4 regions of the Romboutsia sp. 1001216sp1 genome follow, and region 1 is predicted to be linked to each of the others. Evidence: riboswitches for the same ligand, from Rfam matches in the RefSeq annotation. Region 1 holds a riboswitch; each other region holds the start of a gene.
The links. A riboswitch is a leader RNA that binds a small molecule or an ion and turns the genes downstream of it on or off. The one in region 1 is predicted to bind cyclic di-GMP.
Positions count from the first base shown of each region.

Region 1 (5,976 bases):
ATTTTTATTAATTTAAATCATTTTTATTAATTTAAATCATTTTTGTAAAACGTTTACCTATTTATATTATAGTATTGTTTGCATTATTTGTATATATTATTTCATGCTCTTGGCAATAAGCGCTCCATATGCTATAGAATATAACTTAGATTCATGACTATCTGCTCTTGATACCAATACTACTGGGGCTTTTGCTCCCATTATAATTCCTGCTGATTTCGCATTTGCCATATATGTAAATGATTTTCCTATTCCATTTCCAACTTCAATATTTGGAACTAGTAATATATCTGTATCTCCACTTACTTCACTTTTAAATCCTTTTATTTCACTTGATTCTTTTGATATAGCTAAATCAAACGCAAGTGGACCTTCAACTATAACACCTTCTCCAAATTTACCTTCTTTACAAGCTTCTTGTAATAGTCTAGCATCTACTGTAGCTTGCATTTTTGGATTTACTTTTTCTTTTGCTGCTAAACATGCTACCTTTATCTCATCCACACCTAAACATTTTGCCGCTTGTATTGCATTTTTTAGTATTTTTTCTTTTTGTTCATAATCTGGAGATATGTTCATTCCGCCATCTGTTAATATTAAAAGCTTATGGTAGTTTTCAAGTTGATATATCATTACATGACTAAGTAAACTCTCTGTTCTAAGTCCATACTCTTTATTGAGCACTGACTTTAATAGTATTGATGTATCAAGTAATCCCTTCATAACAAAATCAGCTTCTTGTTTAGACACTAACTCTACGGCAATCTTTGCACTTTCTTCTATACTTGGCGAGTCTATTATAGTTATACCTTCTAACTCAAAGTTTATGTCATTTGATATAGACTTTATTTTATCTGCTTGTCCTACTAATATAGGTTGTATAACTTCTTTATTAACTGCATCCTTTATAGCTAATAAAACTTCTCTATCTTCTGCTGCTGCAACTGAAAGTATTACTTTTTCTTCTTGCTTTAGTTTGTCTAACATATCGTGTAAATCTTTTATCATCTCATACTCCCCCTTGTTATATATATTTAAATAATATCACATTTAGTACTAAAATAGTTTTCTAGTAGTATAGTCTAAATATTCTATAAAATTAAAAAAATAGTATTAGCATAATACACTAATACTATTTTTTTATTTACTTTCTCTTGTTTATAAATACAATCCCCACTAAAGCTAATATAACTAATGCAATATATCCTATTATAGATTCTTCTCCTGTTTTAGGAGTATTAGTAGTTTTATCTAATACTTTATTATCATTATTATATTTATGCTCTAATTCCTTTGTCTTGCTATTAGTATTTTTTTCAGACACTTCATCTTTCTCATTTTCAAAAACTAATTTTACATTTTCTTTTTGATTAGACTTTATCTCAAAATTTTGTACTTCATTTGTTAATGGGTACCCTTCTGATGATTTTGTTTCTACTGCTTTATACTTGCCTGGTTCTAGACTTACTGTAGCTGTTCCGTCTTTTCCAGTTGTTGTTGTTGTCACATTTTTTCCATCTTGTGTTTGGATTTCAAACTCTGTTCCTGGCAACATTTTACTTGGATTGTCTTTATCAACTTCCTTTATTTCTACTTCTCCATTTGTTTTTTCATCTACTACTTTATTATCATTATTATATTTATCTTCTGATTCACTTTGCTTATTATTAGTATCTTTTACAGGCAATTCTTCCCTCTTATTTTCAAAAACTAATTTTATATTTTCTTTTTGATTAGGCTTTATCTCAAAATTTTGTACTTCATTTGTTAATACATATCCTTCTGATGCTTTTGTTTCTACTGCTCTATATTCTCCCGGCTTTAAAGTTGCTCTTGCTATACCGTCTTCTCCAGTTATTATCGTTGTCACCTTTTTCCCATCTTGTGTTTGGATTTCGAACTCTGTCCCTGGTAACACCTTACTTGTATCATCTTTATCTACTTTCTTTATTTCTACTTCTCCACTTGATTTATTCTCTGATTCATTTAACTTATTGTTAATTTTTTCAGTAGGAATTTCTTGCTTCTCATTTTCAAATACTAATTTTGCATCTTCCTTTTGATTAAACTTTATTTCGAAGTTTTGTACTTCATTTGTTAATATATATCCTTTGGATGCTTTTGTTTCTACTGCTTTATACTTTCCTGGCTTTAGACTTGCTCTTGCTATTCCGTCCTTTCCAGTTATTATCGTTGTTACCTTTTGCCCATCTTGTGTTTGTATTTCAAACTCTGTTCCTGGTAACACTTTACTTGTATTATCTTTATCTACTTTCTTTATTTCTACTTCTCCATTTGTTTTCTCATTTGTTATAGTTCCTATATTTTTAACAGTTCCTATATCACTTTTTTCTATAGTAAACTTTATGTCTTTTCCATCTACTGAATATCCCTCTGGAGCTTTTACTTCTTGTAAATAATATGTTCCTACATTATCTACATCTGATTTAATTAATCCATTCTCATCACTAGTTAATTTTCCTATAACTTTCTTATTAGAATCTTTTAGATTAAATATAGCTCCACTAAGCTTACTTTCCTTATTTTCACTATCAACTTTAATAGCTTCAAAAGCATATCCCTTTTTAGTTTCAACTTTATTACTTGGATTACCATTTATTTTAGCTATATTTGATACAGTTGTTCCATCTTTTACATTGCTAAAATCAGTATATATTTTTACTTCTAAATTTTCTTTGTAATTTATTTGTCCCTTATCATTGATAATATTGACTGTATTATTTGCTTTATCTATTTTACTAGAAAAAGCATCTGGAACTTCAACTTTTACGATCTTTACGTTCGGATCTAATTTATCTACTAAATCTATATATCCCTTTTGGAATACACCAAAACTCTCAAAGTTTATAGAATATACAACACTTTGGTCATCATCTTTTTCTAATTTAGTCTTATCAACAGATTTGTGAGCATTTATAGCTCCTGCATTGTATTCATATTTAACCGTATCATCAACACTATTTCTAGTTCCATTGTATGATAACTTTGCAGTATTTGAGTATGAATCTTCAACATTTGTAATCTTCATGTCGTAACAAACAATATAGTAATCATCTACGTTTCCAAAATTTATAGTTAAATTTCCATTATTAGTGTTTATTTTATCTTTAAATTGATCTGTTACCCACTCAAAGCTTTCATCTTTATTGTATTTACCTATACTTATACTGTCCTTTAAAAGTTCCATTCCTTTAGGTGTAAAGTCATTTAAAGTTACATTTTTAAGATTTGACCTATTTTCATTAATATCTATTCTATATCTTACATTTTCGTTCATAGATGCTACATTTTTACCTTCTGAATTTTTAGCAGAGGTATAACTATACTTACTTATAACATCTTTTGCTTCATTTTTTTGTTTTAATATAACAGTACTATTTAACTTACCATCGCTTTTATTAAATACTGCTGTATTCTTATAAGAACTCAAATTTTGAGTAATCTTTGTCTTATAAGTTACAATATATTTATCTTTAATATTTCCAAAGTTTATACTAAGCCTATTAGATGATTTGCTTATATTTAAGCTATCTGTGACATCTGTTTCTGCGCTATCTCTTTCTATTTTAATTACATTTACAGAACTTGGTATAAGCTCCATTCCTTCAGGCATATTATCTGTTAATACTGCATTTGATATATTTGAAAATTTCTCATTAACATATACTCTATATTGTTGAGTTTTTCCTAGTACTGGATAATATATATTTCCTACCGTATTTCCATCTGAATCTACATGGTCATAATTATTTATAGTTTTAAGAATCTGTCTATCTATTATAGGCTCTGTTTCATTAGATGGTTTTATAGCTATTTCTATGCTAGTAACTGGTTTTCCATCAACCCATACCTCTATCTTCTGATTATCTACTTCTTCCGTTTTATCTGCATATGCTGATACATTAACATATCCTCCTATTGCATCATAAACATCATCCCCAAAAGTTGCTACTACTTTATTACCTTCCATTTGTACACTTTTAAAATGCTCTGGGGGGAATTTAAAGCTAAATCTTTCAAGCCAACTAGGCATTTCAAATTCTATAGTATCACCTGGTTTTATACTCCCTGGACCATATTTAGCCTTATACTCTAGTTTAAAATTCAATTTTTCTCCAGGCTCAATCTCTTTTTTATCACATGTTATAGATACTTCTATTGTATCCCCTTGATTATCTGTCTTAACTTCTTCAGCATACGCAAAATGTGTATTAATTAACACATTTATAACCATTAGTACTGACGTAAGTATCGATATTATTTTTTTTCCTAACTTGTATTTATTTTTCAATAAATTTCACCACCCTTTTTAAATCTTTTTATTTTAAAATAAAAAAGACTATTCAAGATAATGATGATTTATTATCTGAATAGTCGGTTGCACTATTAACTCCATATACCTCAAGTGCCCATATACAAGGTATACTTCTTCATTCCTATTTTTAGCTTATATGTATTTATGCCCTTTTAATAATTTTGCTTTGTGTGCATTTATGCTATATAAAATTGTTAGCTTTCATTTGATTTTCATTAATGTCTTATCAATAAACTTTTATTTTAAAATAAAAAAGACTATTCAAGATAATAATGATTTATTATCTGAATAGTCGGTTGCACTATTAACTCCATATACCTCAAGTGCCCATATACAAGGTATACTTCTTCATTCCTATTTTTAGCTTATATGTATTTATGTCCTTTTAATTATTTTAATTTGTTCGCATTTATGCTATATAAAATTGTTAGCTTTCATTTAATTTTCATTAATGTCTTATCAATAAACTTGTATCTTAAAATAAAAAAGACTATTCGAATAATATTTAAATATTATCTGAATAGTCGGTTGCACTATTAACTCCATATACCTCAAGTGCCCATATACAAGGTATACTTCTTCGCTCCTAATTTTAACTTTTGAATATAATTATATAATCTCAGTGATTTATTATACCCTTTAATTTAGTTAAAGTCAATTTTAGATTTTTTTATAGTAAATTTTAACTTATTTTTTATCTATATTTATCAAGTTCTCTTAAACATGCCACTGTAATTTCATCTTGTGGATCTAATTCATAAGCTCTTTCTATATAATATATAGCATCATCTATATCACCTTTGTTTAGATATGCCATCCCTAAATTGCATAATATTTCTGGATCTTCTTTTATTTTAGCTGCTTGTTCAAAGTGTTCTATAGCTTTATCTATATTGAACATACTAGCTTCACAAAGGCCTAGTTCAACCATTGTATCTACTTGATGTGGTTTAGTTATAAGTATTTTTTCAAAATATTTCTTAGCTTCTTCAAATTCACCCATATTTTTATAAGCTAATCCTATCATAAATAATAAGTTCCACCAATCAGGATGATCTTGTTCAAGAGGTAATAATTTTTCTAGTCCTTCTTCACATTTTCCTTGGAATACTAAATTATAACCTTCTTCATATTGAACTTTAAAGTCCATCTTTCCTATATTTTCTTGAACCTCTGCCATTAAGTCTGCATCTAACCCTAATTTTTGTGCTTCTTCCCATATAACTCTAGCCTTTAAATATTGACCTTGATTGTAGTAATGGTATCCTAAATGATAGTAAGCTAAAGCAAAGTTTTCATCTAATTGTATAACCATTTCCAACTTTTCTAAGGCTTCTAATAAAAACTTATTCATAGCTTCTTTGTCCATATCTTTTTGATACTGCTTTGCTAGTTCCTGGCAAACTATTGAATAATGATATAATCCATCTATGTCATTTGGATACATACTTATCATAGCTTTTAAGTATATTAACGAATCAGTTATCTCACCAATATCAAAGTATTTTTTAGACATATAGCCCATATATTCTTTTATATTTATATTTACTTTTTTGCTAAAAGCATCTAAAAATTTTCTGTATTCTTCATTATACTTAAATTGGCTATCAATACCCATTATATATATCATAGCATCTGCT
Region 1 is NZ_JBDPHA010000006.1:85,864-91,839, forward strand. Features, by position in the region: gene ABHC41_RS07695 (bifunctional enoyl-CoA hydratase/phosphate acetyltransferase) at 97-1,008, opposite strand; gene ABHC41_RS07700 (SpaA isopeptide-forming pilin-related protein) at 1,145-4,312, opposite strand; cyclic di-GMP riboswitch class II at 4,387-4,468, opposite strand; cyclic di-GMP riboswitch class II at 4,620-4,701, opposite strand; cyclic di-GMP riboswitch class II at 4,851-4,933, opposite strand; gene ABHC41_RS07705 (tetratricopeptide repeat protein) at 5,031-5,976, opposite strand, start outside.

Region 2 (5,976 bases), on a different contig from region 1:
ATGGTTCAGATTTTGATTATCAAGTTGTAGATATGGATGCAGCTCAAGAAAATAGATTTGTATGGCTAAATATGGAGTCTGATTATAATCAATGGCTAAAATGGGCAATAGGTGAAGGTCTTGAACAAAAGGTTATAGAGTTTATTTCAACCTTCCCAGAATATTTACACAAAATAAATGAAGGAGATGTATCAGCAACTCCAAGAAGTTATGAAAGAGTTTCTAAAAGTTACAAAGTATATAAGGATCAAAAAGATTCAATACCAAAGGCTGTATTTTTAAATGTTATAAAAGGAAATGTAGGTAAAGTTATCGCAGAGGAATTTATAAACTTTATTGAATCAGATTATAGTCCACTTATATCTTATGAAGAGGTTTTTTGTGGAGAAACTTTAAGTGAATCTGTTATAGAAAAAGTAAAAAATGAAAGTCATACAAGACTTTATTTATCAGTAATGAATATTTTAAGGGATTTAGAATCAAATATTAAAAATGAAGATTATGAGGCAAGCTATTATATTAATAGATTTGTACAGTTTTTAAAAGTATACCCTATAGATTTAATGGTAGGAATTATGAAAGAGATTAAAAATAGCTATAAAAAAGTATATGAAAAAGCTATAGAAAATGAAGAATTTGTAGAAGCTTACTTCGAATCTTATAAATTAATAAGGGGATAGCCTATGGAAACTTACTTTGATAAACAAAAAAGAGATCTTTATTATAAAACAGAAAAAATTATAGATACGTATGCTATGTTAAAAGCAAATCACAAGGGTGAAAAATTTGAGATAGATATACCACAAGATTTCAAAAATGAATTTTTCAGTTTAGTAGATAAAGTTAATCTAAGCCTTATGGAAGACAAAGATAATTTCTATGGATATTTTTTATTTCAAACATCAAGAGAAATAAGATTTGATATAAGTAGTCCCACTGCTATAAATTTTAAAGGTGCTAAGTATGTCATATACTTTAATCCAATAATTTTTTTAGACCTTAATATGAGACAAATGGAAAGTACAATTAAACATGAAATTCTTCATGTAATATCTATGCATTTAGTAAGAGCAAGAGAATTAAAAGGAAAATACAGTACATTAGCTATTAATATGGCGATGGATATAGTGGTTAATAAATATTTAAATAATTTACCACCATATGCTGTTACTTTAGAAAATGTAAATGTAAAATATAATTTAAAACTTGAGCCTTATGAGCCTTTTGAATACTATGTAGAAAAAATTCAAACTGAATTAGATTTACAAGAAGTAGATAAAGATGGCGAAGAAGATGATACTCGTCAGTCTGATGATATAGAAACTGAATACAATCCAGAAAAAACTCATGATATTTGGGAAGATTCTAGTAATATAGATGAGGAAACTCTTAAAGAATTTACCCAAAAAGCTATTAATAATTCTCAAAAAGGTAAAATTCCAGAATACTTAGATGGTATGATATCATCACTTAAAAATAGTAAAGGTGAATTGCCTTGGAACTTATATCTTAATAGATTGATGGGAACAGTCGAAAGCAATAAAAAGAAGACTATAACAAGAAGAAATAGAAGACAGCCAAATAGATTAGATTTGAGGGGACAGTTGAGATCTCATAAAGCAGAGATAGCTGTCGCACTTGATATAAGTGGAAGTATTAGTGATGAAGAATTTAAACAAGCTATTAAGGAAGTACTTAATATAGTAAAAAATTATAACCATGAAATTACAATCATAGAATGTGATAATGAAATTAGACGTGTGTATAAAGTCAAATCTGTAAAAGATATAAAAGAAAGGCTTAAAAGAAGAGGATCAACTAAATTTAGCCCAGTTTTTGAATATGCTAATAATAAAAAAATTAATTTATTGGTATACTTTACTGATGGTAAAGGAGAAGACAGGCTACAAGTAATACCTAGAGGATATAAAATTTTATGGGTTATTTCAGGAAGAGGAGACAAACTTTCATTAAGAGAGCCTTATGGAGCAGTTAAAAAACTTAGCAAGGTTAAAATAAAAGATGATACATTAGATATGAGTGATGTTAGAAATGATGGATATTCAATGAATAACCAAGCTCCAATTTTATAAATTTATGTATTAAATTCTGGTTATTCTAATAACATAATAATAAAATTTCAATGAGAAATATAATTTCTAAAGGAGATAATAATATTATGAAAGAAGCAGAAAGATTATTAAATGAATAATTTGCGATTATTTTAAATATTTCTCCTGATGAAGTAACCTCATATATATTAAGTCAAATATCAAAATAAAGTACTTTATACTATACTTTATTTAAAAATATTAAAATTAAAAAATCTCAAAAAGTATCTTAATTTAAGATATTTTTGAGATTTTTACTTTAAAGTAATACAATTATATTAATAATTAAGCTAATTTATTAAAGTTTTTTACCTAAACAAGCCATATAAATTACAAACTCATTTTCTCCATCTAAATCTAACATATTATCAATTATATCCTGATCATATATTCCGATAGCACAAGTCCCGTAATTAAGAGATTCTGATGCTATGTAAAGATTCTGGCAAACATGTCCAATATCTATAAGTATTTTCTTATGAGCAGTTATACTAAATCTATGTTCACTTCTATATGGAATACAACTCCAAGCAAACACAACGGCACTTTTAGATACGAAACCTTGAACAAAAGGTTGGTTTGGAGTTGCTTTATCTATTTCATCATCTATATTGCTTAAAGTCTTTATAAATAAAAGTTTATGTTCTAAAGGTAAATATCTGTAAACTCCACTCTTTAAACCATCAACATTATTTATTATTAAATATGTTTCAAATGGGTGAGTGCAACCAGCAGAAGGTACAGTTCTTAAGGCACTAAATTTATCTTTTACAGTTTGGATTCCTTGAGTAGCCCATAGTAAATACGAAAGTTCAGATAAATTTATTTTTTCATCACTATATTTTCTTATACTTCTTCTATCATTTATACAATCTAGTACGTTAGGTTTAACTAAAATGTCTTTGCTTACAGGAGGTAACTCTATTAAATTAGAATTTGAATCATATTCTTTTTGGAAAGAAGGAGCGGGTATTCCTTTTTGTTTATCCGTTTTTATCTGTTTTAGTATTTCAAAATCAGCTTTGAAAAATTCTCTGTTTTGTGCAATTTTATCCATAGATGTCTCCTTATTAAAATGTATAAATTTTTACACTTATTATACCATATATATAAATATAAGTGGAAAAAGCCTAAATGGTAAAAATTTCATATTAGAAGCTTAATTACAGATAAAAATTAATAAATATTTTTGTGTAGTAATAATTAATATTTGCTTTAATAGAATATATTCAAAAATATATTAAAATTATTTTAAATTAAAAAAAACTATTTTAATTTATAAAAAATTATGTATAATTAATATAGATGACTAAAAATTACATATTAGCAAACCTAGAGAAATCTAGCGACGCAAAGCTAAAGGGGCTAAGGTAAAATTAGACTATGCCAGCCAGTTGCCAAAGAATTGATATTCTTTGTTTTTATAGAGTTATCTTATGATATAATTGTAAGATTGTTTTATAATGTTTACTTTAGATGGCAACTACCCTTTATAAAGGGTAGTTTTTTATTTAATAAAAACAACTATAGCTCTATAGCAAGACTATATTTTGAAATTTGGGGTAAAATATTTAGTTATTGTAAATTCATATAATATAAGAGGGAGAATATTATGAAGAAAAAGATAGCATCAATATTGGCCATATCTGTTATAGCAACAAACAGCACACCTACTTTAAATGTTTTTGCTAACGAAGTAATAAAGGAAAAAGCATTAGCGATAGAGGAACAAGTTTCTAAAAGTATGACAGTTAGTGATTTTAAAATTAAGAACAATCCTAACTTCGCTAAGTATAATGAACTTTATAGAGTTGAGATACAGTCTATAACAAACAATGGAAGAAGTTACCCAGGAACTAAGATAGAAAATGCTATAGATGGAAAACTTAATACACATTGGGAAACATACACTAGAAATACAAATGAATTTAAAAATGAAGTAATTGTGGAGTTTAAAGATATAGCCGAGATAAATAGATTAGCTTATGCTACAAGACAAGACGGGGCTAAAGGTAAAGGATATCCTACTAGTGCAGAGATATATGTTTCAGAGAGTGAAATAGGTGAAGATTTTAAACTAGCAGGAAAAATAGAAGGAAGTAAAGTTACAGGTGGAATGGTTGAATTTAAATTTGATACTGTAAGAGCAAAGAGAGTTAAATTCAAATTCGTAGAAGCACATGACGAGTGGGCAAGTGCCGCAGAGTTTTGGTTCTATAAAGAGGATAGAATTCTAGATAAGATGGAAAGATTATTTACTAATGCAAACATGAATGAAGTAAGTAAAGAGTTTGCAACTCCTGAAGCATTAAACACTTTAGAGAAAGAAACTGAAGGACATCCATTCCGCGATAGCTTTAAAGAATATATAGATAATGCAAGACTTGTTCTAGAGAACAAAGAGGTTAACTTTATTGAAACTAAAGTATCTAAGTTATTAGGGTATGGAACTGAAAACCAAAAAGCTTATGATGACAAGTTTATGTTAGGTAAAGACCACATCGTTAATACACAAGTAAATGGTGGAACTTACTCTACAACAAAAATAGAATATATGTATGATGGTGACCCTAATACACATTGGGAAACAAACAGAAGCAATGGTAATGGTTTCACTAATGAAGTGGTATTCACTTTTGATGAAATAGAACAACTTGATAGAATAGCATTATTACCTAGAAGCGGAAATCAAAAAGGATTTCCTACTAAGTATGAAATATATGCTTCAGAAACTTCTCAAGGGGATACATTCAAATTAGTTTCTAGCGGTACTGCAGAAGTTACTAAAGACTTCATGCAATTTAAATTTAACCCAACAAACTTTAAGAGACTGAAGTTTGTATTTAAAGAGTGCCATGAAAATAGACCATTCATATCAGAAGCTAGGTTCTATAAAGAAGATGCTTTATCAGAGAAAATGGATAAACTATTTACAGACAGTAATAAGAATACAGTAAACCCTGATTTTGGGACTTTAGAGAAACTTACTGCTTTAGAGAATGAAGCGAAGGCACATCCTTTATACAGTAAGTTCAAAGAAGATTTAGATGATGCTAAACTTGTATTAGAAGGTAACGAGGTAACTTATGCAGATGCTAAAGTTTCGAAGTTTAAAGCTTTTGGAACTCCAGAGTTAGCAGAGTATGATAAGACTTATAAGATAGATAATAGTCATATAAAGAATATAACTACTAACGGTAGACATTGGTCAAATCAAACTATAGATAAAGCTATAGATGGTGATCCTAACACTAATTGGCATTCTGATGCTAGAAATAGCGAAACTCATACAAACGAAGTTATAATGACTTTAGACCAAATAAGAACTTTAGATAGAATAGTATATTATTCTCCGAGAGATAGAGGTTTCGCAGAGAAGTTCGATATCTATACTTCTAAGACTAGTGAAGGAGACACATTTACTAAAGTAACTAGTGGTAGTGCTTCAAGAACTGGAGACTCTATATCTATAAAGTTTAATCCAACTCAAGCTAGAAGAGTTAAGTTTGTTTATAAGCAAGGATATGAAGGTTGGGCTTTAGCGTCAGAGTTCGGATTATATAAACAAGACCAAACTCTAGATAAAATACAAAGGTTATTCACTGATGATACTATGTCTAAAGTAAGTGAAGAGTTTGATACAGTTGATAAATTAAAAGCTTTAGAGAACGAATGTAGTACACACCCATTCTTTGAAGACTTTAAAGAGGACTTATACAATGCAAGAGTTCTAATAGAACAAGGCAAGGTAGAGAGTTCTGTTGCTACAAGTAAGAAGTTTAATCATCTGGATAATGCGGAGTATGTAAAACAATTTAGAATACCTTACGAGAATATAAAGAGTATAAGTAATAATGCAGGGCAA
Region 2 is NZ_JBDPHA010000003.1:94,887-100,862, reverse strand. Features, by position in the region: gene ABHC41_RS04775 (ATP-binding protein) at 1-680, shown strand, start outside; gene ABHC41_RS04770 (VWA-like domain-containing protein) at 684-2,093, shown strand; gene ABHC41_RS04765 (SagB/ThcOx family dehydrogenase) at 2,410-3,168, opposite strand; cyclic di-GMP riboswitch class I at 3,427-3,513, shown strand; gene ABHC41_RS04760 (NPCBM/NEW2 domain-containing protein) at 3,724-5,976, shown strand, end outside.
Region 2: linked by a shared signal. The riboswitch ahead of ABHC41_RS04760 (NPCBM/NEW2 domain-containing protein) and the one ahead of ABHC41_RS07700 (SpaA isopeptide-forming pilin-related protein) in region 1 are both predicted to bind cyclic di-GMP.

Region 3 (5,976 bases), on a different contig from region 1:
AAATGATAGTATTAAATAGTAAATACTATTTAGGTACTGATTTTGCAGAAGATTTACTTAATATAGCGAGAAAAAGAATAGGTTGTAATAATAGTTATGATTTTCAAATATGTGATTTTATAAATATATATGATAATGAGGTTGTAAAAAGTAATGCCCCGTTTAATAAAGTAATTTTAGCAGGTCTTATAATGTATATAAATGATGAAGAATTTAACATATGCTTTGAAAATTTACTTAAAGTCTTAGATAAAGAGGCTATGATATATATAGCATCACCAATTGCTACAAAAGAAAGATTAACCCTAGGTGATTTTTACTCTAATGAATTAAATAGTGAATATAATGTTATATATAGAACAATTGATGAATACATAGATGTTTTTAAAGTTCTTATAAATAATGGATTTAAGATTATAGAAAATGAAATGTTTCTAACTGATAAAAAACAATACAAAGAAACTGAGAGACACTATTTTATTTTAAATAGAGGTTAAACAATAAACTTATAACTAAAGTTACAATTTAAATCTTGGATTTATAGAAAGTAGTGTGATTAAAAATGAATGAAAAACAAAGAATAATAGAAATTTTAAAAACCTCAATAGAAGGGATTTCTTATATAATTAAAAATTTAAATACAGACTATGAGTTTATGTCTGAAATTTGTATACAAGCTATTAATACAGTTAAAAATAGCTTTGAAAATGCTAAAAAATGTGACGGTAGACTTTATAATCTATCAAATAGTATATTAGAAAAATTAAAAGATTTAAATAAAACAAAAGATACAGATACACTTTATGATTGCCAAGAAATTATTAATATGATAAATGATATGATAGATATTATAAATAAAAATATTAAGGAAAAATATAATATTGTTTTTATGCCATACAATGCATCTATGTGGAATAGCCTTGAAAGTATTTGGAAAGAAGCTAAAGAAGATGAAAATTGTAATTGTTATGTAGTACCAATTCCATATTATAAGTTAATTTATAATAGAAATGGGAATATGGACGCTATATTTACATATGAAGGTGATATGTTGCCTAAATATGTACCTATTACTGATTATAAAACATTTGATTTAGAAAAAATTAGTCCAGATGTTATATATATACACAATCAATATGATGAATATAATAATGCTACTAGAGTAGATAGCAACTATTTTTCTTATAATTTAAAAAAATATACAGATATGCTAGTATATGTTACTTATGGAATATTAGGTACTTATCCAATTTCATTTTATAAAGATTTTTACTCATTTATAGGAACAAGAGAATTTGATAAAGTTGTTGTACAATCTCATGCATTTGCAGACATTGCAGAATATAGTGGGGTAGCTAGAGAGAAATTATTGCCTCTTGGGTCACCTAAATTTGATGCTTTAGTTAGTAGTCTAAAATCAAATACTACAAATGACTATTATAAAAATAAATTTAAAGGTAAAAAGGTATTTTTATGGACTACAAACTTAATGAAAGTTATAAATGGAAGAGATAAAGTATTAGATGAAGTTGAAGAAGTCTTTAATAAAATTAGAAATGATTTAAACTATGGATTAATATATAGACCTCACCCACTGGAGCTGTCATATGTTAAATCAAGAGCCCCAGAATGCTATAAAAGATATAAAGAGTTATTAAGCTCAGCAAAAAATACAGAAAATATAATTATTGATAATTCACCTAGTTATTACGAAGCTTTTCAAATATCTGATGCACTAATAACAGATAGGTCTTCTGTATTAATTGAATATATGGCTACAGGAAAACCTGTTTTAATATATGACATAGAATTAAACAGAGAATACTATCATGAAAAAGTATTTGATATATTTTCTAATTATATAGTTGGTGAAGATGAAATGACTGTAGATAAATTTATAGATTTAGTAGTCAATAAAAAAGATTACAAAAAAGATAATAGAATTAATGCACTAAATACTGTTCTTTCAAATATTGATGGTAGTTGTGGAGAACAAGTTCACAAACATATAAAGCAGTGTATTGAAAATAATTATTTTTAAAATTTCACAATGATATTAAATACAAAAAGTCATGAATAACTTATTATATTAAGTAACTATTTTTACAAGACTTTTTGTATTTTATTATTAAAAATATTAAGTATTAATTAAAACAGGTATATAATTTTAACTATAAGAGTATTTATAATAATTAATAGTTTTATACATATCCCGATAAGTTCATAAAATAAATCTAAATTAAAAGTAGTTAAATTACTACTAAAGTCTTTAATCATTTTTCAAAATCATGAATTTTTATAATATTATATGAACACAATATTAAATTTTCTTTAAAGAAAGAATAAATTTTAATATTGCAAATGTTATAAAATTTATCTAAGTAAAAACTAACTTTACTATACATTTTGTTAGTATAATAAGCTTTGATTTATTAATAAGGTAGATAAGTATCATAAGAAATTTTATTAATATAATTGAGTGTTAAATCAATATTTATATCAAAAATATCTTTAGGAACTAATATAGATATAAATGTATTTAATTTTCTGGTTTTAATATTTTGAATTTATAAATAAAATTACAGTCATAATTGAAAAAAATAGGAATATTATCTAAATTTATAATATTTATGAATTAATCTGAATAAGGATGTTTAAGTTAAAAATTTTTAGTGATGTAGAATTTATTGTCTAATACATAATTTGTATTATTTTAATAAAAAATATAAAGTTCTAATTATATCAGCCGTATAATATAAAATAAAATTACACTTTGTGATTTAACAAATAAGTTTAAATGTATTTTTAATATTAGTTTGAAAAAAAATAGTAAGAAAATACAAATAAAAACTTGATTAAATGGTAATTATACTATAATATTTAGTGTATGGAAAAAAATGTCGAAAAGTGTAAAAAAAGAACGAAAAACAAAATAGGCAAGCTAGAGAAATCTAGTGACGCAAAACTATAGGAGCTAAAGTAGAAACTATGCTAGCCAGTTGCAAAAAACTGTGTGTTTTTGTTTTCGATATATAAGGTTTATAATTTTGGAGAATTATGAATAATATATAAATTATTTTGATTGTTTGTGTCCAAATTATGCATCTCTATTTATCGACGCTGATATTATATAACTCTCTTTAGAGTTATTTTTTTTTGAAGAAATAATATTTTAATAAATCTAATAATTCAATTATATTATCAAAGTTCATTATGTATCTTACATTTTTTATTATAGGAAAAATTATGTAATAGTATAAATTATATAGAAAAAAATAAGTAAAAGTTTATAATTAAAATGATAAGAAAATTAAATATAAGAAAACGAATAATAAATATATTGATTTAATTTTATATCTAAAATAATCAAATTCTAGCAATGATAGTATGCTATGTAGTATACAAAATTACTCTTTATAGAGTGGTTTTTTGATTTATAAAATTAATGGAGGAGAGTAATATGGAAATCTATAATTTAATGAAAATGGGATTAGATGCTACACATTTAAGGAGTAATGCCATTGCAGAAAATATTGCTAACATAAATACTCCAGGGTATAAAAGAAAGTATGTTAGTTTCGAAGATACTTTAAAGAATAAACTAGAAATTCCTAGTATAAAGTTAAAGGTTGATAAGGAATCTGTGGTCAGAGAAGATGGTAATAACGTTGATATTGAACATGAGAAGGTTAATCAAGCAGCTACGACATTAGAATATAATGCGTTAGTAAGTCTTACAAATATAAAAATCGCTATGACAAAAAGTATAATATCTGGGAGGTAAATAAATGAGTGTTTTTAGTGGTATGAGAATTAGTGCAAGTGGTCTGACAGCAGAACGTATGAGAATGGATATAATATCTTCGAATGTTGCTAATATGCAGACTACAAGAACTAAAAATGGAGGAGCATATAGGAGAAAAGTAGCTAGCTTTGAAGAAAATTATGATGAAAAATTAGGGATGTTAGGTGTTAAAACAAAAAAGATTGAAGAAGATAAATCTCCTCTCAGAAAAATATATGAACCAAATCATCCTGATGCAGACAAAGATGGATATGTAGAATATCCAAATGTAGATTTATTAGCTGAAATGTCAGATCTTATAAGTGCATCGAGAGCTTACGAATCTAATGTAGATACTTTAAATGCTCAAAAAAATATGATATCTAAAGCTTTAGAGATAGGTAGATAGAAAGTAGGTGGTTAAATGACAGGAATAAGCAATATAAATATTAATTCTGATATATTCTCTAATGCTATTAATAATAAGACTACATATAAAGTTAAAGGAAATGAAAAGCCAGACAAGCAATTTGAAGATGTTATAAAGAATGCTATAGGTAAGGTAAATGATAGTATTATAAATTCAAATGAAAAGATAGAAGCGCTTATAAAAGGTGAAGATGTTTCTATGCATGATGTTATGCTATCAGCACAAGAATCTCAAATGTCAGTGCAACTTATGATTGAGATTAGAAATAAGTTATATGATGCTTACCAAGAAATTAATAGAGTGCAATTGTAATTCCTTAATAAGGAGCAGATAGATGAATTTTAAAGAGATAATAGAAAAAATAAAAGATTTTATAAAAACAAGAAAAGAAAAATTTAAGGAAATGAGAAAAGAAAAGAAAATAGCCATTATAGTTGGAGTGATTGCAATTATATTAGCTATAATATTTGGAATTAAGTATAAAAATGATAATAAATATGATGTTCTTTTCTCGGGTTTAGATTCAAATGATGCATCTGTTATAACTAAAGAACTAGAAAAAGAAAAAATTGAAACGAAAATAGAGGGCGATAGTATATATGTACCTAAAGATCAGGTAGATAAGTTAAGACTTGAACTATCTGGAAAAGTTTCAAATGGTTCTAAAGGATTTGAACTTATGGATGAAGGATCATCGTTAGGTCTTACAGATGAAGAATTTGAGGTAAAAAAACAAAGAATGATTCAAGGTGAACTAGAAAAAACTATAAAAACTTTTCCGCAAGTACAAGATGCAAGAGTTCATATAACAGAAGGTGAAGAATCTGTATTTGCTAAAGAGAGCATACCTGGAAAAGCAGCCGTTTATGTAGATTTAAATGTAGGAGAACAATTAAGTCAAGAACAAGTTAAATCTATAATATCTTTAGTATCCGCAAGTACACCAAATATACCGAAACAAAATGTTGAGGTAATCAACCAAAATATGGTCTTATTATCAGAAGGAATATTTGATGAAAATGGAAAATCAAATTCTAGCGATAATTCTAATGGGATTGATATTGCAACTAAGGCAGAAAGAGATCTAGATAAAGGATTAGAAAGAGATATAGTTAGATTACTTGAACCTATATTTGGAGAGGGAAAAGTAAGAGCAACTGTTAATGCTGATTTGAATTTTGACACTAATGAAAAAACTCAAACGATAATAGATCCTAACAAGGTTATAGTAAGTGAGTCAAAAAGTGAAAATAAATCTACAGAGCCAGTAAATACAGGTGGTACTGTTGATAACAATATGAATAATAAAGGCAATGTAAATGATGGAACTACTGAAAGTAAAAGTGAAGATATAAAGTATGAAGTAGGAAAGACAGAAATTAAAACTGTTAAGGCTCAAGGTGAATTAAATAGAATAACTGCTTCGGTTGCTATAGATGGCAAATTAGATGCGGGAGATATTAAAGACGTTAAAGATATGGTATCTAATACCATTGGTGTAGAAAAAAATAGAGGCGATGATGTAGTAGTTGTTGCTATGGACTTTGAAGCAAATGCTAAAAAGAATCTAAAAAATGCATTAGGTGATGAAGATGAAGTGGCTAAGTTATTAAAAACAACAGGATATATAGTAGCCGGATTATTACTAGTTATAGTAATAGCACTTATAGCTATATTTGTTATTAAGAAAAAGAATAAATCTAAAGAAATTGATGAAATAGATGAATCTAATGAAATAGATATGATAAATCAAAAGCTAGAA
Region 3 is NZ_JBDPHA010000001.1:361,074-367,049, reverse strand. Features, by position in the region: gene ABHC41_RS01875 (class I SAM-dependent methyltransferase) at 1-497, shown strand, start outside; gene ABHC41_RS01870 (CDP-glycerol glycerophosphotransferase family protein) at 563-2,041, shown strand; cyclic di-GMP riboswitch class I at 2,926-3,007, shown strand; gene ABHC41_RS01865 (flagellar basal body protein) at 3,461-3,784, shown strand; gene flgC (flagellar basal body rod protein FlgC) at 3,789-4,193, shown strand; gene fliE (flagellar hook-basal body complex protein FliE) at 4,209-4,526, shown strand; gene fliF (flagellar basal-body MS-ring/collar protein FliF) at 4,549-5,976, shown strand, end outside.
Region 3: linked by a shared signal. The riboswitch ahead of ABHC41_RS01865 (flagellar basal body protein) and the one ahead of ABHC41_RS07700 (SpaA isopeptide-forming pilin-related protein) in region 1 are both predicted to bind cyclic di-GMP.

Region 4 (5,976 bases), on a different contig from region 1:
TATACATTTTTTATATTTTTATCACTTGACCAAGTACACATTTTTTCATCTAATTTATCTTCTTGAGTTATCACTATAGGCTGTTTTTTATTCCCTGCTACTGGTACTATTGATAGTAGATCGTCTTCATCATATACATTTCCTATATATATTTCTTCTATATTATTTTCATCATGTATCTTTTGATCTATTATATATGAAGTTTCATATATACTATTTTCGCCTATTATATCAATTTTTATATTTGGTATTATTAATTTTATTTCATCTACTACTTTTTGTGATATTGTATGATCTTTACCTATTAGGATTATATTTTTAGAATTTCATTTTTTATTTATATTGATATGTTGTCTTTATTGATAAGCATCATTGGTGCGTTATATATTGTGGCTAATGGTGTTGCTATGATTGCATCTACTGTTGATTTTTCGTTTATTAATATTATTGTATCTATTTTTTCTTGTTGGATTTCTTGGCTTATTTTTATTGATGTGTTGTATATGTCTTTATCAGTGAATTATTTTATGTTTATAGCGTTTGATTTTGTAGTCATTAATATTATAATATTAATGTTATAAGCCCTTGTACTTTTTTTAATTTTTATCACCTCCATTAATAATAAATATATATATATATATATATTTATTATTAATAATCAAAACACAATTTATGCTATTGTACCTGCCAATATTCTTTCTTTGTAAGTTACATTCATATGTTTTTATATTAAAATATTTCAATCTTAGTCTACTATATGGCATACATTATATTTTGTAAAAAACTGTACATATTATATATAAAAATAGCTACTACGAATTTTACCTCGTAATAGCTATTATATTTATCTTAAAAATTCAATAATAATACCATTAATATCATATCCAACTTTATATAACTTGACCTTAAGTTCAATACCAATTAGTGCATCCTCTTTCTTATAACTAATTCAACTACTCGCCTTTAATAAAAAAATCCTTGTCACTTAGCAAGCCAACTCTTTGTCCCTGAAGTATAATATAATATCCTTTCTATTTCTAAATTTCATTTTAGAAAGTATACTGCTTATATGCTTTTTAACAGTATACTCTGTTATAAATAATTCTTGTGCTATTTCTCTATTGCTATATCCTTTACTAACAGCGTATAATACTTCTTTTTCTCTCTCTGTTAATAATTCTATATCTGAGTTGTTGCCGCCCAATACATTTGCTAAAAGATCGCTATCATAAAATTTTTTTCCTTTTCTTATACTATTTATCTTATATATAAAATCTTCTTTATTATCTATATTAAGTATATACCCATCTACACCATTTTTTATAGCTTTCTCGCATATAGTCTCATTCTTAGCAAAGTCTAGTACTATAAGTTTTTTATTTTCTATATCTTTTGTAATTTTATCTAGAAATTTTACTTGGCTTTCTTTAATATCTAACACTATATAATTTATATCTATTAGCTTTTTTCTATCTATATCGTTTATACTATTTGTTACTATGTTTTTAGTATGGTAAATAGACCTAAATAAATTATCTAATGATTCTCTAACCATAAAAGATTCTGAGACTATTAATGTACCCATATTTATATTCCTCCCATAAAATAATTTAGAAATAAAAAAACCAGCTATATATAAATTAAAATAGCCGGTTGCACTACTAGCTCCATATATTCCAAGTGCCCATATACAGAATATACTTCAAAGCTTCTTTATTTTGTTTTTTTAATTAATTTAATAATAATATATTTATATATAAATATTATCACAAATTAAATTTTTTTGTACAAAATCTCTTCTCCATTTTATAGTATAAATTCCTATATTATTTCATAAAAATACATTTTATATTATTTATATATATAAATCGTCATTTTTAACTTAAATTATTTATATATATTATTATATCTTGCCTATTTCTTAAATTTAACTTATATAAAATATTAGTTATATGTTTTTTTACTGTATACTCTGTAACCCCTAACCTAGATGCTATTTCTCTATTACTTAGTCCTTTTGCTATTTCATCTATAACCTCATTTTCTCTTATAGTTATATCGTTGTTACAATTAAATTCCTTTTTATTCATTGCCTTTTGAACTACAAAAGGATCATAAAAATTCCCACCAGACATTATCTTATTTATTATGTATCCGAAATCTTCCTTATCCTCTATATCAGTAATATATGCATCAGCTCCATTTCTTATAGATTTTATACATATCTCTTCATCTTTATATAGATTATAAATTATTACTTTTATTCTTTTATTATTTTCTTTTATATTGCTTATAATATTTAAATCAAAATTGCACTTTTCCCTTATATCTATAATAGCCATGCCATACATACCTATATCTTTACTTAAATTTTTAACATCTTTTTCCTTTTTTATATTTATATTTTTAAACTTTTCTTTAAATAAAGTTGATAATGCTTCTTTTAATATAAACGATTCTGAAATTATTAGTATATTCATATTCTTCCCCCCCTTTTTCTACTACATTATTCCACCCAATAGTTTTTTACTAGACCATGGTATATTATACCTAACGTACCAAAAAAAATTACTCTATATATCCATTCACTACTAACCTATGAGTACCAACATATTTAGGAGTACAAGTAATAAGTGTTATCATTTTTTTATTTTCATCTGAATCTAAAACCTCCACCTTATCTGGTGTTACAACTTCCTTACTATCTACTATGTAAGTATATTTTTCATCTAATGTGTGTACTACTATATTGTCACCTTTTTGTAATTCATCTAGATTGCTAAAAAACTTATTTGATGTGTAGTTTCTATGACCTGCCACTGCAAAGTTTCCGTACTGTCCTGGCATTTGAGTTTGATCAAAATGACCTACAGAATAATCTAATGTTTTTTGATCAGTTCCTTCCTTTACTGCAACTTTCAAATCTATCTTTGGTATTTCAAGAATAGCTATAACGTCTTGATTATTATTTATGGTCTTTTCCTTGCCTTTTTCTATTTGTTTACTTTCACTATTCTTATTATTTTGGATATTTTTTTCAAACTCCTTAACTAAATCATTATTATTTTTTTCAACATTGTAGTTTGTATATGCAGTTAATAAAATTATGCCTGCACCGATAACAATTAAAGATTTCCCTATAATTTTTTTCATAGTTTCACCTTTTAATCTCTATTTATAATTATTATAAATAATGCTAATAAAAACATCTCTGCAGCTATAACCATTGGATTTGATAAAAATTGAGCAACATATCCCATCTTAGGTATACTAAATTTAACTTCCCCAATTACATTATCTTTTTTAATAATATCTGGATCATAAACATCATTGTTATCTCCTTTTGTTTTGTATCCCTCATTAGTTATCTCCATAACTCTATGAGTAACAATTTCTCCATTATCTACAAATGTTATAATATCCTCTTTTTCTATATCAACTTTATTTTTATTTATTGTAACCACTAAGTCCCCTGGATAAAACTCTGGTTCCATACTTCCTGATAATACAGTATAGGTTCTAAATCCAATTAGATTAAACATCTTATCACTTCTTGATGTTAAAGCATTTAAAAGCATTATTATTGCAAATACCATAAAAAAGTAATATAAGAATTTTCCTATCTTAGGCTTTATATCTTGTTGTGTTTTTTCAATTTCCATAATTGTCCCCCTTATTTAAAGGAAGAAGAGAATCTCTTCTTCCTTTTTAATTTAAATTCTATTCTACAACAGGCTCTTCACTAGGAGCTTCGACCACTGATGGTTCTGGAGTTTCTGGTTGTGGTATTTCTTCTGGTTTATTCTCTGGTTCTTCCTCTGGTTTAGTTTCTGGCTCTACTGTTGATTCTGGAGTTTCTGGTGATTCTGGAACTCCTTCAGATGGCGGCAATTCCTCACTTGGTGGTACTTCTGGCGTTTCTTCACCTGGTGGCATCTCTTCACTCGGTGGTATTTCACTTGGTGGCACTTCTTCTGAAATTTCTGTTTTTGAGCCAAGCTTAGTCCAATGAGCTGTTAATTTGTCATTCTTATTCTTAGTAATTTCTATTTTATAACGAACTCTTATTAAATTATTATTCTTATCACGTATTCTTAGTTCTAAGATAAGCCAATCATCTCCACCTTCCTTAGTACTAATATTTTCTCTATTTATTTTTTTATCAAAATCTATATTTATTCCATTACCTTCAATTTCAGACTCTTCTGGTTTATTACTGAACTCCCCACTTCCTTGTTCAAAGTTAACACTTTCTACAGTTCCTTGATTTATAATTGATGTGCTTAACTGTATATACAAATCTTCTCTTTCATCGTGAACCCAAGCATTAGTTTCAAATTCACAGCCGCCTTCTGGTTTTGGGTCTACCAATTGGCCTATACTAACACTATTGCCCTTTATATCACTTGCAGTAAAATAACTATGACCAATATATCCACCTGTAAAAAAAACTGCCATGCTCATCCCTACCATAACAAATTTGCTTCTTATATGCATTATTCAACACCTCCTGCATCGATTTGTATAGCATTTATAGTAGTGTTAAAGTCTGCACTTTTTCCTTCTAATGTTTTCTTAACATCATCTGTTATATCACTTCTTATGCCAACAGTGACTGAAACATTAATAGACTCTCCTGGATCAACTTCAACTTTATTTCCATTATTATCAACAATATATGCACTTTGTAATGATAAAAGATCTTTTAATGTAGATACACTATATCCCTGTGGCTTCACACTTTTTCCACCATATGTCATTTTTAAATTACAACTTAATAAATCTAAATCTATTCCACCTGAATTACCTGAAAAATCTATCTCTACATTTTGTTTCAAATCCCCTTTATTTATAATAGAAAAACTTTTAGTATCACTTAATTTATCTTTATTCAGACTAATATCTATTCCATTTGATAAACTAGTGTCAAGTTTCCCCATAGTTATAACCAAGTCATTTTTAGCACTTACTTTGTCACTAAAGTATGAATAACTTCCAAAAGCTCCAACACTTCCTATACTTAGCATAAGTACAGCCCCACTAAGAGTTGCTTTTAATTTGTATTTTTTTGATTTCTTAGCTTTTTTTAATCTACTCATCTATATCATCTCCTTTGTTAGAAGATTTTCTATCTAAGACTATTCCAAGTCCTAATACACCTGCTCCAAGTGCTGTAAGGCTTGTTGCATTTACTATACTTCCGGTTTGAGGTAATTTGCCTCCTAATCCTCCAACATTACTTCCATTATTTCCATTGCCTGGTTTGTTTGGTTTCCCTGGATCTACCGACGATTCTGGATCTATCGGTAGATTTGGATTATCCGGGTCTACTGGTGATTCTGGATCTATTGGTGGATTTGGATTTTCTGGATCTACTGGTGGCTCTGGATCTATTGGTGGATTTGGATTTTCTGGGTCCACTGGTGGCTCTGGATCTATTGGTGGATTTGGATTTTCTGGATCCACTGGTGGCTCTGGGTCTACCGGTGGATTTGGATTACCTGGATCCACTGGTGGCTCTGGGTTTGTACCACCACCTCCACCACCTCCACCACCTCCGCCGGAGCTTAAGTTATATACAACACCTAGGCTAAATATTTTTAATAAGCCTTGAGCGTCATTATTCATTTCTTCATCCATATCTATAGTTAGTATAAATTCTTTTTCTCTATTACCATTTATGCTTACACTTTTATCTAAACTAACTCCATTATCTTTTCCCAATATATCCTTAAGTTTTACACTAACTTGATTTTCTTCATTTCCTGCTTCTTTTATAGTTATAGTTGTATATTTTGCCATCTCTTCAAAAGCTTTACCTAAATCAAGGCCATTTTCTCTTGATTTTTCAATTATATATATTTTTCTAACTGTCATTTTTTTATTTGTATTATTTTTTATGACAAACCTCATAGTTTCTGATGATCCTGGTTTGTATAACCCCGTCGGTTGTTCATATATCTGTATAGTTGCATC
Region 4 is NZ_JBDPHA010000005.1:30,750-36,725, reverse strand. Features, by position in the region: gene ABHC41_RS06600 (response regulator transcription factor) at 986-1,585, opposite strand; cyclic di-GMP riboswitch class II at 1,639-1,722, opposite strand; gene ABHC41_RS06595 (response regulator transcription factor) at 1,878-2,480, opposite strand; gene ABHC41_RS06590 (class D sortase) at 2,569-3,153, opposite strand; gene ABHC41_RS06585 (signal peptidase I) at 3,165-3,662, opposite strand; gene ABHC41_RS06580 (hypothetical protein) at 3,721-4,497, opposite strand; gene ABHC41_RS06575 (hypothetical protein) at 4,497-5,099, opposite strand; gene ABHC41_RS06570 (LPXTG cell wall anchor domain-containing protein) at 5,092-5,976, opposite strand, start outside.
Region 4: linked by a shared signal. The riboswitch ahead of ABHC41_RS06600 (response regulator transcription factor) and the one ahead of ABHC41_RS07700 (SpaA isopeptide-forming pilin-related protein) in region 1 are both predicted to bind cyclic di-GMP.